Linked DNA regions of Methylomagnum ishizawai. The protein of the gene in region 1 interacts with the protein of each later gene in a pairwise test. Links are inferred from orthologs where the notes say so. Each region holds a gene or a part of one and is shown on either strand. Other genes may lie near its edges.

Region 1 (4,903 bases):
AGTTATTTTCCGGAAGCCGGTTATTTTTAGTGCCGCCGGACAGACCGGGCGGTGAACGGGTGCCCCGGATTTTAGACCGCCTCCCCGATTTTAAACACCGGACAGTCCCAGCCGGTTTCCCCAACCCCGTCAGGAAACCCATTCCAAACGTTATATCCCACCGATGCCAAGCATGGGTCCCGCACGCCCCACCGGGCTACCGGAACAACGCACGGCCACCTTACCGCCCCGGCCCGAACGCCCGCTCGAACGCCCAGCGCAACAGGAAGAACAGCGCGGCCATCAACACCAGCAGCGTCCCGATGCCCCCGCCGAAGAAAATCCAGATGCGGGTTTTCATAAGCAAGAACACCGCCACGGCGGTCAAGACCAGCAGCCACATGAAGCCCGTCAGCCTGCGGAATCCCGGAATCTGCGCCGGATCGGCCTGGTTGCGGACGAGGCCCAAGGTGGTCGCCATGGACAGCAGGGGCAGCAATTCCGACAACACGCCGGCCTGCATCAAACGGCCATGGCCCAAGGTATCGGCCAAGGCCACCGCCGCCACGATCCCCGGCCCGCAGGCCGCGTAGATCAAGCCGGTATAGGCATAGCGCACCGGGACAGCGTCCACCCACCCCTTAGGGTGCAAACGCCCGACCAGCCAAGCCAAGGCGGGGATGGCACCGAAATAGGCCAACACCGCCGCCGGGTTCGCCTCGACCTGGGCGAACAACTCCTGCAAGCTCATGATTTTCTCCGCTGATGAATCCGGTCCGACCGTCCGCGACGGGTCCAAGGATTATCCCACAGCCGATACCGGCTTTTTGAACAAGACCTTACAAGGACCCTGGCCATTCGGGCCGGGACTCACACCCCCCCGGTTCTGCTTGACACATCGGCCCCTCGTCCATAGCATTCCCGAGTTTTTTCCGGCCCCAAGCTCGAATCCTGCCAGCCCAGTCGCGGATATTTTAAATGACCCTATCCACTCCCGCCCCCATGAACGCCACCGCCTCCAATCCGCCCAGCGGGTTCGCCGAAATCCGCCAACTGGTGGGAGCGGAAACCACCGCGGTCGACCGGCTGATCCTGCAAGAACTCAGCTCCGATGTGCTGCTGATCAATCAAATTGGCCATTACATCGTCAACAGCGGCGGTAAACGGCTGCGGCCCATGCTGCTCTTGCTGGCCGCGAAAGCCTTGGGCTATCCAGGCCAACAACATATCACCCTGGCGGCGGTCATCGAGTTCATCCATACCGCCACCCTGCTGCACGACGACGTGGTCGATGAATCCACCCTGCGCCGGGGCCAGGATACCGCCAACGCCCTGTGGGGGAATTCGGCCAGCGTCCTGGTCGGCGACTTTCTCTATTCCCGCTCGTTCGAGCTGATGGTGCGGGCGCAGAACCTGCGGGTGATGGAAATCCTCTCGCAAACCACCACCTCCATCGCCGAGGGCGAGGTGCTGCAACTGCTGAACTGCAACAACCCCGCCACCACCGAGCAGAAATACCTGGCGGTCATCGCCCGCAAGACCGCCATCCTGTTCAGCGCCGCCGCCCAGCTCGCCGCCGTACTGAACGCCTCGCCGGAGCCGATCGAAACCGCGCTGCGCGACTATGGCCTGCACCTGGGCATCGCCTTTCAATTGATCGACGACGCCTTGGACTATCGCGCCAACCCGGAGGAACTCGGCAAAAACCTGGGCGACGATTTGGCGGACGGCAAACCCACCCTGCCCCTGATCTATGCCATCGAACACGGCACCGAGGCCCAGAGCGCGGTATTGCGTCAGGCCATCGAAAACGGCGACCGCGAGGCTTTCCGCGAAGTTTACAAAATCATTGAATCCACCGACGCAATCGCTTATACTTCCCTGCGTGCCAAGGAAGAAGCCAATATCGCGATAACCTCGCTTTCGGCCCTTCCGGCATCCGAATATAAAGAGGCTTTGGAAAGCCTCGCCCGATTCTCGGTCGAGCGTAGTTTCTAAAAGTCCGGTATTTTCGGGGTGTAGCTCAGCCTGGTAGAGCACTGCTTTCGGGAGGCAGGGGCCGGAGGTTCGAATCCTCTCACCCCGACCAATCAAGCCCATTCGTTACGTCCTTCCCGGTTTTAATGGACGTAATTATCCTTCCTCCTATTCCCCCATATAATCCTCCGCCCCGCCCGTCCCCGGTCGGCGGCATCGTTTCCGATTACCCGGTTTCACGGCGAGCCTAAAACCCTGGGCTAAATCCCCTATTCCAACCCATAGGCCGAGGTTTGGCAAAACCCATGGACGACGAATCCCTCTACGAAGTCGACGAGCAGGACCGGGTTATCGGTCCGCGGCCGCGCGGGGAATTGCACCGCCTGGGACTCAGGCACCGCTCCGTGCATATCCTGGTATTCAACGGGGACGGCGAGCTATTCCTGCAAAAGCGCTCCATGACAAAAGATATCAGTCCGGGCCGCTGGGACACCTCCGCCGCCGGGCATGTGGATTTCGGGGAAAGCTACGCAGATTGCGCCCGGCGCGAACTGGCGGAAGAACTGGGCGTCGCGCCGACAGGAGAACTCCGCCCCCTGTTCAAGCTCGCCGCCTCGGCCCAGACCGGCTGGGAATTCGTGCAGGTCTACCACACCCAACACGCGGGCGGTTTCCGGCTGAACCCCGACGAGATCGACGCGGGCCGCTGGTGCGCGCCGGCGGCGGTGGACGCCTGGGTGGCGGCGGACGACAGGACGCTCACCGCCGCCTTCCGGCTGATCTGGCGGACCTACCGCGCCCCGCCCGCCTAGGCCCGGCCTTCCTCCCGCAACAAGTCCAGCAAGGCCGCGAACGCCCGCCGGGTGGAAGCGAAGGCGAACCTCCCCGGATCGACCTCCCGCGGCGCCAACAACACATAATCCGCCACATCGTCCGCCGCCCGGATGCCACCGATGTCCGGGGCCTCGCAGGCGAAGAACATATCGGTGGTCTTATACGGCACCTGGGCATAGAGATAATCGTTGGGGGCGCTGAGCAAATAGCGGAACCCGCCCACCGCGATCCCCAATTCCTCCCGGATTTCCCGGCGCAAGCCGTCCTCCACGCTCTCGTCGAAATCGACGAAGCCGCCGGGCACGTCCAACATCCCCCGCCCCGGCGCCTTGGCCCGCACGCACAGGATCAGCTTGCCGCCATGGAACACGAACGCCCCGGCGGCGGCGGCGGCGTTGAAAAAGAACTGGAACCCGCAGTGGCCGCAACGCAGATGGCGCACCGCCGACACGTCGGGACCGGGCGCGCCACAACCGGGGCAATGGCGGAATTGGCTGGCGGGGCTATGCTGCAAACGCTCCGAATCCATAAAACACCCTCATGTGGAGGCCCGCGCCGGCGGGCCGCGTAGTGGAAAAAACCGTTCGGATGACGGAAGATTCGACCCGCGCCACCCAAAGAGGCACCGCCATGGACCGCGCCGTTTTCTTCATCTCCGACCATACCGGCATCACGGTGGAAGCCCTGGGCCGGAGCCTCCTGAGCCAGTTCCCGGATTTCCGGTTCGAGCGCACCACCCTGCCCTTCGTCGATACCGAGGCCAAACTCCACGCCGCCTGCCAGCGCATCCAGGCCCGCCACCGGGACACGGGCCTAGCGCCCCTGGTGTTCAGCAGCCTCGCCAACGCCGCGGCACGCGCCCATTTGCTGGCCAGCGGCGCGGTGGTGTTCGATGTGTTCGAAAGCCATATCGAGCGGCTGGAAACCGCCCTGGGACTCAAATCGGCGCAGGCGGTGGGACGCGCCCACGGACTCCACGACCCCGTCCAGGGCAGGGAACGGATCGGGGCGTTGAAGTTCGCGCTGGACACCGACGACGGGCTCGGGGCCGACGCCTACGGCACCGCCGATATCATCCTGGTCGGCGTGTCGCGCTCGGGGAAAACCCCGGCCTGCCTCTACCTCTCGCTGCAATATGGCATCGCGGCGGCGAATTATCCGCTGGCCGAGGAAGAACTGGAACGGGTGGAATTGCCCCGGACCTTGCGGGCATGGCGGGACAAGCTGTTCGGGCTGACGCTGGCCCCGGAACGCCTGCACCTGCTGCGGGAAGAACGCCGGCCCGGCAGCCGCTATGCCGCGCTCCCGCAATGCCGCCGGGAAATCCAAGCCGCCGCGGCCTTGTTCCAAGCGGCGGGCATTCCCTGCCTGGATACCACGCGCATGTCGGTGGAAGAAATCGCCACCAATGTCCTGCACCATTCGGGCCTGAAGCGGCCGGCCTGGTGAAGTGGAGACCGGGCGCAGCGGAATCCGGTATCTACGCCTCGGGATGGCGTTCCGGGCGCGGCACGGTGGCGATCAGCAAAACCGTCGCCGCCACCGCGCAAGCCGCCGAAAACCCGAAGGCCCAGGCCGAGCCGAACGCCTGCGTCAGCCCCCCGAAAATCAAGGAAGCCGGCAGCAGCAACAAGCCCGTGACCAGGTTGAACCAGCCGAAGGCCGTGCCCACGCCATGGCGCGGCACCATATCGGCCACCAGGGCTTTCTGCGCCCCCTCGGTGGCGGCGAAGAACAGGCCATACACGGCGAACAAGGGCCACAGCCACGCCTTGGACCAGCCATCGAAACCCAGCAACAGCAAGATCGCCGAATACACCAGCCAGCCCGCGACGATCATGGTCTTACGCCCCACCCGGTCGGACCAGGCCGAAAACGACGTGGAACACAGCGCGGCGACCAGGGACACCCAGGCCCACAGCAAAGGCAGTTCCGCATCCGGCACCCCGAATTCGCGGGCGCGCAACAACAAGAACAAGCTGGACGGGAAGCCCAACGTGAACAAGCCCAGCACCAGCAAATAACGCCGGAACGCCAACGGAAACGTCCCGATCCGCCAATCGAACGGCACGGCGGGCCGCGCCTCGCGCTCCACATCCTTGAGGCACAGGGT
Region 2 (4,688 bases), 1.4 Mb from region 1 along the record:
GCACCCCGCAAGGCCGGTCCCGGCCCCCTTCCACCCCCCAACCGACCCCAAACACCCATGACCACCCTCAGCAAATCGCTCCAAGCCCTGCGCGACATCGTCGATTCGGGCCGTCCGCTGGCCTACGTCAAAACCTCCGAGGAACAGCGCATCGCCAAACTCCTGGCCGAAGCCGCCAAAAGCTTCTTCGCCGCCCCCGTGCCGCTATGGACCTGGAGCCTCACCGAAGGCATGAAACAGGCCGACGGCAGCCGCGCCGAAGCCGCCACCGCCCGCGCCGCCCTGGATTTCATCGCCGAACACCCAGGCCCGGCCTTGTTCCACCTCAAGGATTTCCACGAGCCGATGCAGGAGTCCGCCGACATCCGCCGCCGCCTGCGCGACCTGTACACGGGCTGCTTCGACCAGGGCAAATTCGTGTTCATCACCTCGCCCGTACAATTCCTGCCGCCGGAACTCGACCGCGACTTCGCCTACCTCGAATTGGGCGTGCCGGACCTGCCCGAGTTGGAAACCTTCCTCCAAAGCGAAACCGCCCTCCTCCAGGCCGCCGGCTACACCATCGATGGCGACGAGGCCACCCAAACCCTCATCCTCCGCGCCCTGCAAGGGCTGACCCTGGACGAAGCCCGCCACGCCCTGCGCCGTGCCCTCGCCGGCAGCAAGCACCTGGGCCGCGACTCCCTGCCCGCGCTCTACCAGGAAAAGCGCCAGTTGGTGAACCGCAGCGGCATGATCCAGTTCATCTCCGAAGGCGACAACATCGGCCATATCGGCGGCTTGGAAATCATGAAGCAATGGCTGATCGAGCGCCGCCGCCTATTCCAGCAGCGCGAAAAACTCGGCGCGGACATCGTGCCCAAGGGCATCCTGGTGATGGGGATTTCCGGTTGCGGCAAAAGCCTCTCGGTCAAGGCCATCGCCAATTGCTTCGAGTTGCCGCTGTACCGCATCGACATGGGCGAAATCTTCTCGGGCCGCCACGGCTCGCCGGAAAGCGCCTTCGCCCGCGCCTGCCGGATGCTGGAAGGGATTTCGCCCGCCGTGGTCTGGTTCGACGAGATCGAGATGGGCATCACCTCCACCGAATCGGCGGGCGAACAAGGCCGCATCTTCGCCTTCTTCCTGACCTGGATGCAGGAAAAAACCAAGGGACTGTTCGTCGCCGCCACCGCCAACCGCATCGACCTGCTGCCCGCCGAGATGATCCGCAAGGGCCGCTTCGACGAGGTGTTCTTCGTGGATTTGCCGCTGGACGACGAGCGGGTCGATATCTTCCGCATCCATCTGGAACGGCGCGGCATCGACGCCAGCGGCTTCAACCTGGAACGGCTCAAGCGCTTCACCAAGGGCTGGACCGGGGCCGAGGTCGAACAATGCGTGGTGGCGGCCCTGACCACGGCCCGGCTGGAAGAACGCGAACTCAACGAGGACGACCTGATGTACGCCACCGGCAATATCGTCCCCTTGTCGAAAACCATGAAGGAACAGGTGGACCACATCCGCAACTGGGCGCGGGACCGGGCCTTGAAGGCGTCGCCGTCCGAATTCGCCACCTAAAGCCCGGTGATCGCCCGCCCGTTCCCAAGCCCCGTTTGGGAACCCGCGGACCGGCGGAACCCATCCACCCCAGAGCCAATCCCCATGAAGACCGCCCCATCCATCCCCGAACTCCGCCACAGCGTCCGCCTCTGGCGCGGGCAAAGCCTATCGGTGGCCTTCGTGCCGACCATGGGCAACCTGCACGCGGGCCATCTCCATCTGGTCGAGGAAGCCAAGCGACTGGCCGACCGGGTGGTCGTCAGCATCTTCGTCAATCCCAGCCAATTCGGCCCCGGCGAGGATTTCGCGGCCTATCCCCGCACCCCGGCAGCCGACAGCGCCCAGCTCGCCGCCGTCGGCACCGACCTCTTATTCCTGCCGCCCGTGGCCGAGATTTACCCCACCGACCCGGCCCGGATGACTTTCGTGGAAGTGCCGGGTTTGTCCGATGACTTGTGCGGCCAATTCCGGCCCGGCCATTTCCGGGGCGTCGCCACCGTGGTCCTCAAGCTGTTGAACCAGGTGCGGCCCGATGTGGCCTTGTTCGGCGAGAAGGATTACCAGCAATTGGCGGTGATCCGCCGCATGGTGGCGGATTTGGATGTGCCGGTGCGTATCCAGGGCGTGCCCACGGTGCGGGAGGAAAATGGCTTGGCGCTGAGTTCGCGCAATGGCTATCTGTCGGCGGAGGAAAAGGCGCGGGCGGCTTCGATCTATGCCCAACTGCGCGCGGCGGCGGCGGAATTGCGCGGCGGTGCCCGCGATTACACCAGGATCGAGCGGGAGCGGGCGGAAGCCCTGCGGAACCAGGGCTTCGTGCCCGATTATTTCGCCATCCGCCGCCAGGGCGATCTGGCCCGGCCTGGACCGGAGGAAACCCGGTGGGTCGTCCTGACCGCCGCATGGCTGGGGAAGGCGCGCTTGATCGATAACCTCCAGGTGGAACTATGAGCCTCAAACGTCCGGCCCAGGATGCTTGGCCTGGGCCGCCCGCGTCTCGGCTTCCATGAGACCGGCGGCATAATAAAACCCATGCGAGACGGCCAGATAGGCCATGGTCATCACGAAGGCATCCGATACCGGCAGGTTATTGACCATGCCATAAAACTTGGCCCCCACCGCCGTGGCGAAGAAGGTATAGGCCATGATCAAGGCCTCGATACGGCTGCCCTTCAAATAGCGGAAATACCACAGCCCCAATTCGCTGAATACCAGGTAGCCGATGACGATCAGGAAATTATTGCGCAAGGGGCCGTACATGCCGTCGTCGTCGGGCACGATGAAATCGGGATGGTTCAAGGCGGCGATACCGCCCAAGATGGATAACCAAACGGCGAAGTGAAAATTGAAACTGACGAGTTTTTGGATATTCATGTTGGCGTGCCTAGGCGATGGGTTGGGAAAGGATTCCGGCATTATGAGGGACCGGTGTCCGGCGGTTCCAAGGGATGCGCCGCGCCTCATTCGAGACGGCGGGACGGGGATAAGTTCCGGGTAGGGGCGGGGGTATCGCGGCAGCCGGATCGGGCTGGAACTTTCCCTTGCGATAGGGGGTCATAGGGCCATTCAGGAACGACGCGAACTACTCACCTCCTCTCCTTGGGTAGTTTTTCTCAATCCCGGTTCCCCCCAACCGGGAACTCCAAGACTCCGAAGCATTTTCCCCTTTTTGCTTCGGAGTTTTTTTTGCCCGGCGGTACTCAGGGCCGGGTGGCCGCATCCTCGCCCGGCCCGCATTCGAACCAGCGGTCCAGCACGGCATGGGCCTCCTCCACGCCAACCCGCTTGAGCGCGGAAAACAATTGCAAGCCGATGTCCGGGCCTTGCCATCCGGCCAATTCCCGCCTGACCTTGTGCAGGGTATCGAAGGCCGCGCCCCGGCTGAGCTTGTCGGCCTTGGTCAGGGCGATATGCAGGGACAGGCGGTAATGGGCGCACCATTCGATCATGCGCCAATCGAAATCGGTCAAGGGACGGCGGATATCCATCACCAAAAAAACCCCGCGCAGGGCTTGGCGCTGGCTCAGATAGTTCTCTATCATCGCCCCCCATGTTTTCCGCATGGCCTCGGGCACCTCGGCGTAGCCGTAGCCCGGCAGATCGACCAGGCGCCGGTCCGCGTCGAGTTGGAAGAAATTGAGCAACTGGGTCCGGCCCGGCGTCTTGCTGACCCTGGCGAGGGATTTCTGTTGGGTGATGAGGTTGATGGCGCTGGACTTCCCGGCGTTGGAACGGCCCGCGAACGCGACCTCCAGGCCCTGGTCGGGAGGGGCGTTGCCCAGCTTCGAGGCGCTCGCCAGGAAACTGGCGGAATGATAAATGGATTTCACGATAGGCTGTTCGGGGAAATAATTGACTTTTGTAGTTTACCCGTATTTGATTGCGGGTTTGAAGCGGACCACGCCCATTGGGTTTTTCAGCGCCACGCCGCCACCGGGACCATGCCCCAAGCCACCGCCCCGGACGGCCCGTTTACATTCATATCAATAACATCCGGCTATCAGCGAGGTATCGGGAATGGGAAAACTAAGGTTTTGGATGGGTCTGTTACTGGCGGGCGGCGTCGCCCTCGCCCATGCCCAAGGCAATCCCGCCGCCGGCAAGGAGAAGGCCATGGTCTGCGCCGGCTGCCATGGCGAGGACGGCAATAGCAGCGCCCCGATCTTCCCCAAGATCGCGGGCCAGCACGCCGATTACATCGCCAAGCAGCTCCACGATTTCAAATCCCAGAAGCGCGGCGACCCGACCATGGGCGCCTTGGCCGAACCCCTCACCGGCCAGGATATCGACGATCTCGCGGCCTATTACAGCCAGCAGAAGATCACCATCGAGAAGGCGGAGGCCAACGCCCTCGGCGAAACCATCTACCGCACCGGCAACCTCAAGACCGGCGTCCCGGCCTGCACCGGCTGCCACGGCTTCGGCGGCAACGGCAATCCGGGCGCGGTGTTCCCCCAGCTCAACGGGCAGTACGCCGCCTATGTCGAAAAGACCCTGCGGGACTTCAAGGCCGGGGAACGCGGCAACGACATGAACGGCATGATGCGCGCCCTGGCGGCCCGGATGAACGACGCGGAAATCAAGGCGGTGGCGGACTACATCTCCAGCCTCCAATAACCCACGCTTCCCATAACGCTCCCTGTATT

Evidence for each region.
Region 2: the proteins of K5658_RS09920 (region 1) and panC interact in binary tests that used the Escherichia coli proteins (3 or more experiments, as listed by UniProt). The link is inferred for Methylomagnum ishizawai from one-to-one orthologs.

What each region holds. Positions count from the first base shown.
Region 1 is NZ_AP019783.1:2,163,091-2,167,993, reverse strand. The notes cover bases 1,310-4,014. They hold K5658_RS09920 (NUDIX hydrolase), read left to right. Parts: upstream 1,310-2,261; coding sequence 2,262-2,768; downstream 2,769-4,014. Other genes in these bases: ppsR (pyruvate, phosphate dikinase/phosphoenolpyruvate synthase regulator), read left to right, coding at 3,379-4,014; K5658_RS09915 (NUDIX hydrolase), read right to left, coding at 2,765-3,319; ispB (octaprenyl diphosphate synthase), read left to right, coding at 1,310-1,977. In the rest of the region: K5658_RS09935 (hypothetical protein), read right to left, coding at 221-730; more of ispB, read left to right, coding at 958-1,309; more of ppsR, read left to right, coding at 4,015-4,239; K5658_RS09905 (MFS transporter), read right to left, coding at 4,271-4,903.
Region 2 is NZ_AP019783.1:745,882-750,569, reverse strand. The notes cover bases 668-3,568. They hold panC (pantoate--beta-alanine ligase), read left to right. Parts: upstream 668-1,644; coding sequence 1,645-2,493; downstream 2,494-3,568. Other genes in these bases: yihA (ribosome biogenesis GTP-binding protein YihA/YsxC), read right to left, coding at 3,243-3,568; K5658_RS03315 (hypothetical protein), read right to left, coding at 2,497-2,916; K5658_RS03325 (AAA family ATPase), read left to right, coding at 668-1,560. Outside these bases: more of K5658_RS03325, read left to right, coding at 58-667; more of yihA, read right to left, coding at 3,569-3,872; K5658_RS03305 (c-type cytochrome), read left to right, coding at 4,081-4,659. UniProt on the Escherichia coli protein: Catalyzes the condensation of pantoate with beta-alanine in an ATP-dependent reaction via a pantoyl-adenylate intermediate.